Regions from separate parts of the Paenibacillus sp. MDV22-iso6 genome, predicted to be linked through region 3. Evidence: predicted binding sites of a transcription regulator. Region 3 holds the regulator's gene; each other region holds the start of a gene.
What was found. The regulator Rex, encoded in region 3, represses fermentation and respiration genes when NADH is low (regulators of the CRP and FNR family bind a similar motif). The targets are predictions, from matches to a motif close to TTGTGAAATATTTCACAA.

Region 1 (2,208 bases), on a different contig from region 3:
GACTTTCGTCAACAGTTCGGGTCGCTTCATGCTGCATTTCATCATAGTCTTGGCTTAAAATGAAGGTGAATTTATTGGAAAAAAAGAGTAAAAAAATGAGTGCGAAAATGAGAAGTTTGCTTACTATCCTGATTGGAATGGCTGCTTTACTGACCGCTGTGTGGGCAATTTACCAGGGGACTTCATCATCCGAGCCCAAAATAACCGGTGCCATTGAAGCCGGTGCAACTGCTCCTGAATTCACTGCGGTTAATTCAGACGGAGAACAGGTGAAGCTCTCCGATTATCGGGGCAAAGTCGTCATGATTAACTTCTGGGCTTCATGGTGTACGCCCTGTGTGAGGGAAATGCCAAAGATTAAGCAGATTGCTCAGACGTATCAAAACGATGTAGAGGCTCTGTTTGTCAACGTGGGGGAAGCGAAGGGCACCATTCGTGAATTTATGGAGAAACAGCAATTCGATTTCCCTGTTATCATTGATGTGACCGGAAAGGTCTCCGGTCTGTATCGTATCACCGGGTTGCCAGCGACCATGATCATAGATCAGGAAGGTATATTCAGTCACATTTTGCTCGGTGAGTTGACTAAGGATATTCCTTTGCAGCAATGGCTGGAGGAGACCGTACAGCAACGGAATTGAAGCTTTGCAGACTTATGAACAAAAAAAGTCGAGAAGTCGCTCACTATACGAGCGGCTTCTTTTGTTTTATTTTTCCCGAACATCTTGCAAGCATAGTAGAATTGAAAATCGCAATACCACGGTTGTGCCTAATGAATCAATAGCCCCTTTGGGTGCTTTTTATGCTTTTCACCGAGTTGTCAGAAAGAGTTGATCCTTTCTTGAACATTTAGGGACGAAGACGTGTCAGTGATTGAATTGCTAATTCACAAAGATATAATAATTTTAACTATTAGGTCCTGTTAAGTACTTTGGCCCTTCAGTATCAGGTAAAACACAGCTCGCCAACCCATGCTCAGTCCAATAACTATGTGTAGCAATGCACAATGATGGTGTGGTAAAGCTCCTTCGTCACTTACTTTGTGAAAAAATTCTCTTTGTACATACAACGATGGAGGAACGGTTTGTAGATAAACTCTGAACCAGTCTAGTGGGGCTTCTATCAACCTGATAAAGAACGCAGTCCAAGGGCTGACTGACCTAATAATTAAAAGATTCAAATCAGTACGAAAATCGAACAGAGTTTGAAAGGAGGCAGTAAACAATGGCAATCGATACGGTGATGTGGAGCAAGCTGGTGACAGGTATGACGCTGGGCTTCCACGCTATTTTTGCGACACTTGGCGTCGGTATACCTCTAATGATCGCAATTGCAGAATTCATGGGGATTCGCAAGAAGGACCCCCATTACACACTGATGGCGAAGAGGTGGTCAAGAGGGTTTGTCATTTCTGTGGCGGTTGGTGTGGTGACCGGTACAGCGATTTCACTGCAACTGGCCCTGGTGTGGCCGAATTTTATGAAACTGGCAGGCAATGTCATTGCACTTCCGTTATTCATGGAGGTGTTTGCGTTCTTTTTTGAAGCGATCTTTCTGGGCATTTATTTGTATACGTGGGATCGATTCAAAAATCCATACATTCACTGGCTGCTGACGATTCCAATCGTCACGGGAGCAGGCATGTCGGCTGTGTTTATTACGACGGTGAACGGCTTCATGAACCAGCCTGGAGGCTTTGTCATGGAAGCAGGCCAATTCACAGCGGTTAACCCAGTGGAGGCGATGCTGAATACGGCGACGTTTTCCAAGGTGTTTCATGTATTAAGCTCAGCATATTTGACAGGAGCTGCCCTGTTAGCCGGAATTGCAGCCTTCTCGCTGCTGAGAAAAGGGGCATCTGCATACCACAAAAAAGCCTTGAATCTCATGATGGCGGTGGTTCTGCTGTTCGGCTTACTGAACACGTTAGCGGGAGATGTGTCCGCCAAGTTTTTGGCCGAGCATCAGCCGGAGAAACTTGCAGCGGCAGAATGGCATTTTGAGACAGAAAGTGGCGCAGATTTGATTTTATTGGGATGGCTGAATGCAGAGCATGAAATTATAGGAGCTCTTCACCTGCCGAAACTGCTCAGCTTCCTGGCCTTTAGTGACTTTAATGCAGAGGTAACCGGACTGGAGGAGTTTCCGAAGGACGAATGGCCGCCGCTGCTCGTTCACTACCTGTTTGATTTAATGGCCGGAATCGGA
Region 2 (2,208 bases), 180 kb from region 3:
CGCACATGGACGTACCAATGCGATCCTGATGCCGCACGTCATTCGTTACAATGCGAAAAAACCGACGAAGTTTGCATCGTTCCCGAAATATTCGCACTTTGTTGCAGATGAGCGTTATGCCGAAATTGCCCGTATTCTGGGATTGCCTGCACGTACAACAGAAGAAGGGGTTACCAGCCTCATCAATGCGATTCGCAAACTCAACAAAACATTGGGTATTGAAGAATCGTTCCAGGAAATTGGATTCGACGCCAAAGACTTTGAAGCACATGTGGATTATCTGGCAGACCGCGCATTCGAGGACCAATGTACCACAGCTAATCCAAAACTGCCGTTAGTGACTGAACTGGCTGATGTATATCGCAACGCATTCTACGGCAAGTTTGAGTAATAACTAAAGCAACAGCAGGATTCAGGCAGATAGTCAGGGTTCCCCGAAAGGGGAGCCCCGATTGCCGTCTTTCCAGTAAAAAAAGGTAAAACGTAATCTTTGCAGTTGTCTTTTTTAAAAGAGGTTACACGGAATCCGTGATGTTACTTTTTGAACCAGGTATTCATACCATAACGGAGAGGGAAGAAAAAAACTGAAGAAGCGAAGCGTTCTCTTTCAAGCACGATTTCAACCTTCTATGCTATATAGTTTGAATCATAAATGTACACGATAACGGAGAGGAGAGAAAAAACCTGAAGAAGCGATAGCGCTCGCCTTTATCCCCGGAATTTCCCTTTTTAAAAGGGAATCAAAAAAATCTGGGGGTAACAGCGATCGGAAGGTTGTTCTATCCTCTGAGTGGTCAGTGTACATATCCTTTCGTTCAAATTATATTGTTCAATCGGGGAAATCGGGTTTGAACATTGATCGGAAGTTGTTCTGCCCGCGCAGTGGCTAAGTGTGAATTTGCAGGGTTCACCATGACACAGCACAGGTGGAGTGAGGATGGTCACAAACTTTGTGATAAAAATCACAGATGGTGAAAGAACAAAGACGTATACTGAAAATGTAAGAAAAACATTCATCCGCGGTTCCGGTTCCCAAGTAGAGAGAACATGTTCCGGCTTACATGTGAAATTTATCACATTAATCGCGGCTCTGGGCACAGATGAGACGAGTGAAGCATCCTGTCATGTGTCCGGAAATCCAAATTTGTGGAGGGATTACTATGTCGGTGATCGAAAAAGATGTCAAACAACTAACAGGCTGGAGAAACTTTACCAAAGGAACATGGACGAAATCCGTAGATGTGAATGATTTTCTGGCACGCAACTTATCACCTTACTATGGCGACGAAGCATTTCTTGCAGGTGCAACTCAGAATACGAAAGAGTTATGGGATATCGTATCCGATTTGACCAAAAAAGAGCGCGATAACGGCGGGGTACTTGATGTTGACGTAAACACGCCAGCAACGATTGTTTCTCACCAACCAGGTTATCTGGATAAATCCAAAGAACAGATTGTTGGTGTTCAAACAGATGCTCCATTCAAACGTTCCATTCAGCCATTCGGTGGAATTCGCATGATGATTGATGCTTGTGAAGCTTATGGTTTTGAAATGCCTCAAGGCGTCATAGATATATTTACGAACATCCGTAAAACACATAACCAGGGTGTATTTGATGCTTATACATCTGAAATGCGTGCAGCACGTAAAGCAGGGATTATTACCGGTCTGCCTGATGCTTACGGCCGTGGCCGGATCATCGGTGACTATCGCAGGGTAGCTCTGTACGGCGTGGACTTCCTGATTCGAAATAAAAAAAGTGAGCTGAATGCACTTGAAGTCGATGTGATTGATGAAGATGTCATTCGCCTCCGCGAAGAACTGTCCGAACAGATTCGTGCATTGCAAGAGTTAAAACAACTGGGTGAAATGCATGGTTTCGATATTTCTTTGCCAGCCACAACCGCAAAAGAAGCGTTCCAATGGCTCTACTTCGGTTACCTGGCTGCGATTAAAGAGCAAAATGGTGCGGCGATGTCGCTCGGACGTGTTTCTTCGTTCCTTGATATTTACATTGAACGTGACTTGCAAGAAGGCTTGCTAACTGAAGAACAGGCTCAAGAACTGGTTGACCATTTTGTTATGAAACTGCGGATCGTCAAATTCCTGCGTACGCCGGATTATAATGAATTGTTCAGTGGAGACCCAACATGGGTAACTGAATCCATCGGTGGCATGTCCGTAAATGGAGAAACCCGTGTTACGA
Region 3 (2,208 bases):
CTCGATCTCTTCATCATTCAGATGTACCGCATGTGCAACCAGAGATGGACGGGAGAAAAATCCTAGCTTCTCCAGATGTGCGACTGGACGCAGTCCGTAATCAGCCACGTTCTGTTCCACTTCGCGAAGCGTTTCAGACATATGCGTATGCAAAGGCAGATTCAGATCATGAGCAACCTGTACCAGCTTCTCTATGTAATCCGGAGGGCAAGTGTAAGGGGCGTGCGGAGAGATTACGGTTGTAATTCTTCCGTCTGCTTGTCCATTCCATTGACGGGCAAATGCTGCGGACTCTTCGAGCTTGCGCAGTTGTTCTTCTTCTGAGCAAAGCCCGATTACCCCACGTGCCAGAGCAGCCCGAACGCCGGATTGTTCCACCACTTTCGCAACCTGATCCATATGATCATACATATCTAGGAAAGCTGTTGTTCCACCCTTCAACATTTCAAGCACGGAAAGTGATGTGCCCCAATATACGTCTTCAGACGTCAATTTGGCTTCCATTGGCCACATTTTCTCCTGCAACCATACTTGTAACGCCAGATCGTCTCCATGGCCTCTGAGGAGCGACATGGCCGCGTGACCATGCGTATTGATCAGACCCGGCAAGAAGAACAGTCCTTTTCCGTCCACCTTTGTCAGGCTTTCGTCTCCTTCCGGCAATGTCTCACCAATATGCACAATCTTGTCATTCTCAACAACCATAAAACCTTGAACCACGTTCCAATTCGTACCTTCACTCACGGCAAATTTGCCGTTGTGAATTACCCATCTATTTGTCGTCATCTTCCTCGTCGTCCTTTCCATTCTCCAAGTAATAAGCCAGGCTAAGTAGATCCGTCGTAAAATCAGCATGATGAATGCGAATATGCGGCGGGGTCTTCAGGATCGTTGGCGCAAAGTTCAGAATCGCTTCAATTCCTGACTCAATCAGCTGATCTGCAACATTTTGGGCTTCCGTATCCGGAACCGTGATAATACCTATACGAATGTTATCTTTTTTGACCGAATCCGTTAATTCATTCATCGGTTGTACCGTCAAACTGTTGATTTGACTCCCAATTTTCGGACCGTAGGCATCAAATACAGCGACGATCTTCATGTTGTCTTTGAGATAGGCATTGTAATTGGACAAGGCATGTCCCAAATTACCTGCTCCGACAAGAGCTACATTGATCTGCTGGTCTATTTTTAAAATATGGCGGATTTTCTCAATGAGATATGAAACGTCATATCCAATCCCTTTACGACCAAAGTCACCAAAGTAAGCCAAGTCTTTACGAATCTGGGCAGGATTCAAATCCAGCCTCAGTCCAAGTTCTTGTGAAGAAACCGTATTGACTTCCCGCTGATGCAGTTCATTCAAATAACGCAAGTAAACAGGTAATCTACGCACCACGGCTTCCGAAATTTTATCTGATTTCATTCATTGCTCCCCCTTACCAAGGCCACGATAGATAGATGAAAAGATGAGCACCCTGTCTAAAACGATGCAAAATGATTACTGAATTAAACAGGATGCTCCTTGTTATATAATGGATAATTGCTTTAATCGCTTTACTCGCATATCCATGAAACGAATACATGATATTACTCAATTTTACCGCCAATCACTGGCGCCTTGCAATAATGGAAGCTACAGAGCGTATCTGTTATTGTTGCTCTTCGGTTGGTCTCTCGAGCCATTCCGAAATGCGTGGAACCATCTGCTCTGTAAGCATGTGCTCCATTTTGGGACCAGGTAATGAATATAAAAAGTACTTGCCATAATACGCTTCAATAACGCGTGTATCGTATACAATCACAATGCCTCTGTCTTTGCCTGTACGAACCAGTCTGCCAAATCCCTGTTTGAAACGGATGACGGCTTGTGGCACGGATAGCTTCATAAACGGGTTTTTCTTCTGCTGCTGCAAAAGCTCGCTCTTCGCTTCCACTAATGGATGATTCGGTGGCTGGAACGGCAGTCTGACAATTGCAAGGCAGGTCAGAGCCTCTCCCGGAATGTCCACGCCTTCCCAAAAGCTGCTTGTGCCAAGTAGCACCGTTGCTTTAGCATCTTGGAACCGACGTGTAAGCTTGGAACGGCTGCCGCTGTCCACCCCTTGCCCAAGCAAAGAGATATCGTTGCCTGACAAGGCCTCCTTAAGCGGGTCATAGACCTGTCGCAGCATGCGGTAGGAGGTAAACAACACCATCATGCGTCCA
Region 4 (2,208 bases), on a different contig from region 3:
AACGGCAGAGAGATGGCAAACACCATCAAGCGCATAAACCATTTGCCTGCTCCCTCTAATTTGCGGCGCATCGCCAGGAATGTACCGTAGATCGCTAGCAAAATCATCAATCCGCCCGCAGCAATCATGATGCGGAAGCTCCAGAACGTCGTCCGTACCGGTGGAATATAGTCCCCTGGTCCATACGTTTGCTCATACTCCGCTTGCAGCTCCTTCATGCCTTTGACACTGCCAGAGAACTTGCTATAGGACAGATAACTGAGCAATCCAGGGATTTTGATCTCGCCGGAATTTTCCTGTTTGTCCGGATCAACAAAGGCTACCACCGTCCATGGTGCCGGATCTTCCGTCGTCGTCCATGTTCCTTCACTGGCCGCCATTTTCATAGGCTGCGTCTCCACCAGATATTGCGCCTGGAAGTGACCCGAGAAGGCAACTCCCAGCGAGGAAACCAGACCAATTATGATGGCAGTGTTGAACGATTTGCGGAAGATCTCCACATCCTGCTTCTTCATCAACTTGTAAGCACTAATCCCGGTTACGACGAATGCGCCTGTCATTAGGGCACCAAAGATCGTGTGTGGGAACTCTACCAGCAGTTGACCATTCGTAATCAGTGCAAAGAAATCATTCATCTCAGCGCGGCCATTATTAATCTCGAAGCCAACCGGATGCTGCATGAATGAATTGGCTGCCAGAATCCAGAGCGCAGACAGGAATGTGCCGATGAATACCAGCCAAATGCAGGCCAGATGCACCTTCTTGGACAAGCGTTCCCATCCGAAAATCCAAAGCCCAATAAAGGTAGACTCCATAAAAAACGCCAGCAAGGCTTCAATTGCCAGTGGCGCACCGAACACATCCCCGACAAACCGGGAATACTCGGACCAGTTCATGCCGAACTGGAATTCCTGAAAGATACCTGTGACCACACCGACGGCAAAGTTAATCAGGAACAGTTTGCCCCAAAATTTGGCCATCGTTTTGTAAACTTCCTTACCCTTTACTACGTACAACGTCTCCATAATCGCTACCAGCAGTACAAGACCAATGGACAGCGGTACAAAAAAGAAATGGAAAATCGTTGTGAGCGCATATTGGATACGCGATAACATGATCGGATCCATACCGTTACCCCTTCTTTCTGTTCATATCGCAGTTTTCGTATTTGGCATTGAAGCCCCTTCTTCAGTTTCTGTCAGCCAAACACGTATTGATGAACGTATTGTGCCAGATAGACTATTTTATACATGTGACAATTATCACAAACCCTGCCATGACAGCAAAAAAAAGTGACGATGGTCACACAATAGAAAAAAACAAGCCTAATGTTAGAGCTTGCCAGCTTCGTCTATTCACGGAAGATGCTCATGTTTAGGACGGAACGCCCATATGTTAGTCTCAGGCATAAAATACGCTGGGCAAAAAAGGCATTACATATTGAATTATTGGATTCATTGATATCATTCAAAGCAGCGCCAATCCGATGTTTATCAGATGGTACTGCTTCAATCCATGAACGGACAAAAATGCAAATCAAGTGAGGTGATTCATCAATGGAAGAGCTGTCTCCGATCCCGGACCCGGAGCCTTATCAAGGGGTAGATGTAGAAGAGTCAAGTACGGCCCTGCCTGCCTTTCGTTATGTCCTTTTCCCCCGGAAGGGAGGATGGTCTGCTTTTCCCTATCCAGACATCGCTGCTCTGATGGTTGCGGAAGGGCTTGTCTACTATGTCAGTAGCCTGGAGCGCTCCGAGGAAATGCCTGCGAATATCACCGTCATCACGCTTCCCGAAGCAGAACAATTGCTGCAGGAGCCCCGTACGGTTGCTGTGGTTGCGCATCCCTACTGGCTGACCGCCACAGCCTCGCTCCATCCGGAGCTCTGTATTGTACTTCTTCCCGAGCCAGTTGGTGAAGAAGCGGAGTCCCCCTTATGGGAGAGCTGCATTTCAAGACTGGTCGGTATCGCCGATCTGGTGGGCACGACTTCAGAAACACGCTATATGAAGCTGGTATTCCAGGGGGTACGCGCCATCTGGCTGAATGGAGAGGATACCTCTCCTGCTGGTGTCATGCAAAAGGATGACCTCGAGGTCCCTCTCCGGGACTATGAACTGCTATTCCTGCATGCGCTGCGACAGACGCTCTCGGGTGTTCAGGATACGGTCACCCAGCTGCAATGCAGTGTGCGGGCCGACTTCTATC

Region 1: a site for Rex is predicted at 1,041-1,058, ahead of AC4PM4_RS24025 (cytochrome ubiquinol oxidase subunit I). Genes of this name have one in related genera too.
Region 2: a site for Rex is predicted at 1,062-1,079, ahead of pflB (formate C-acetyltransferase). Genes of this name have one in related genera too.
Region 4: a site for Rex is predicted at 1,251-1,268, ahead of AC4PM4_RS10445 (cytochrome ubiquinol oxidase subunit I). Genes of this name have one in related genera too.

The regions. Positions count from the first base shown of each region.
Region 1 covers NZ_JBZVDZ010000009.1:76,703-78,910, reverse strand. The annotation lists gene ccmA (heme ABC exporter ATP-binding protein CcmA) at 1-63, shown strand, start outside; gene AC4PM4_RS24030 (TlpA family protein disulfide reductase) at 96-641, shown strand; gene AC4PM4_RS24025 (cytochrome ubiquinol oxidase subunit I) at 1,225-2,208, shown strand, end outside.
Region 2 covers NZ_JBZVDZ010000007.1:296,312-298,519, reverse strand. The annotation lists gene adhE (bifunctional acetaldehyde-CoA/alcohol dehydrogenase) at 1-391, shown strand, start outside; gene pflB (formate C-acetyltransferase) at 1,161-2,208, shown strand, end outside.
Region 3 covers NZ_JBZVDZ010000007.1:114,497-116,704, forward strand. The annotation lists gene AC4PM4_RS19990 (amidohydrolase) at 1-786, opposite strand, end outside; gene AC4PM4_RS19995 (redox-sensing transcriptional repressor Rex) at 773-1,426, opposite strand; gene dinG (ATP-dependent DNA helicase DinG) at 1,653-2,208, opposite strand, start outside.
Region 4 covers NZ_JBZVDZ010000003.1:253,634-255,841, reverse strand. The annotation lists gene AC4PM4_RS10445 (cytochrome ubiquinol oxidase subunit I) at 1-1,127, opposite strand, end outside; gene AC4PM4_RS10440 (hypothetical protein) at 1,557-2,208, shown strand, end outside.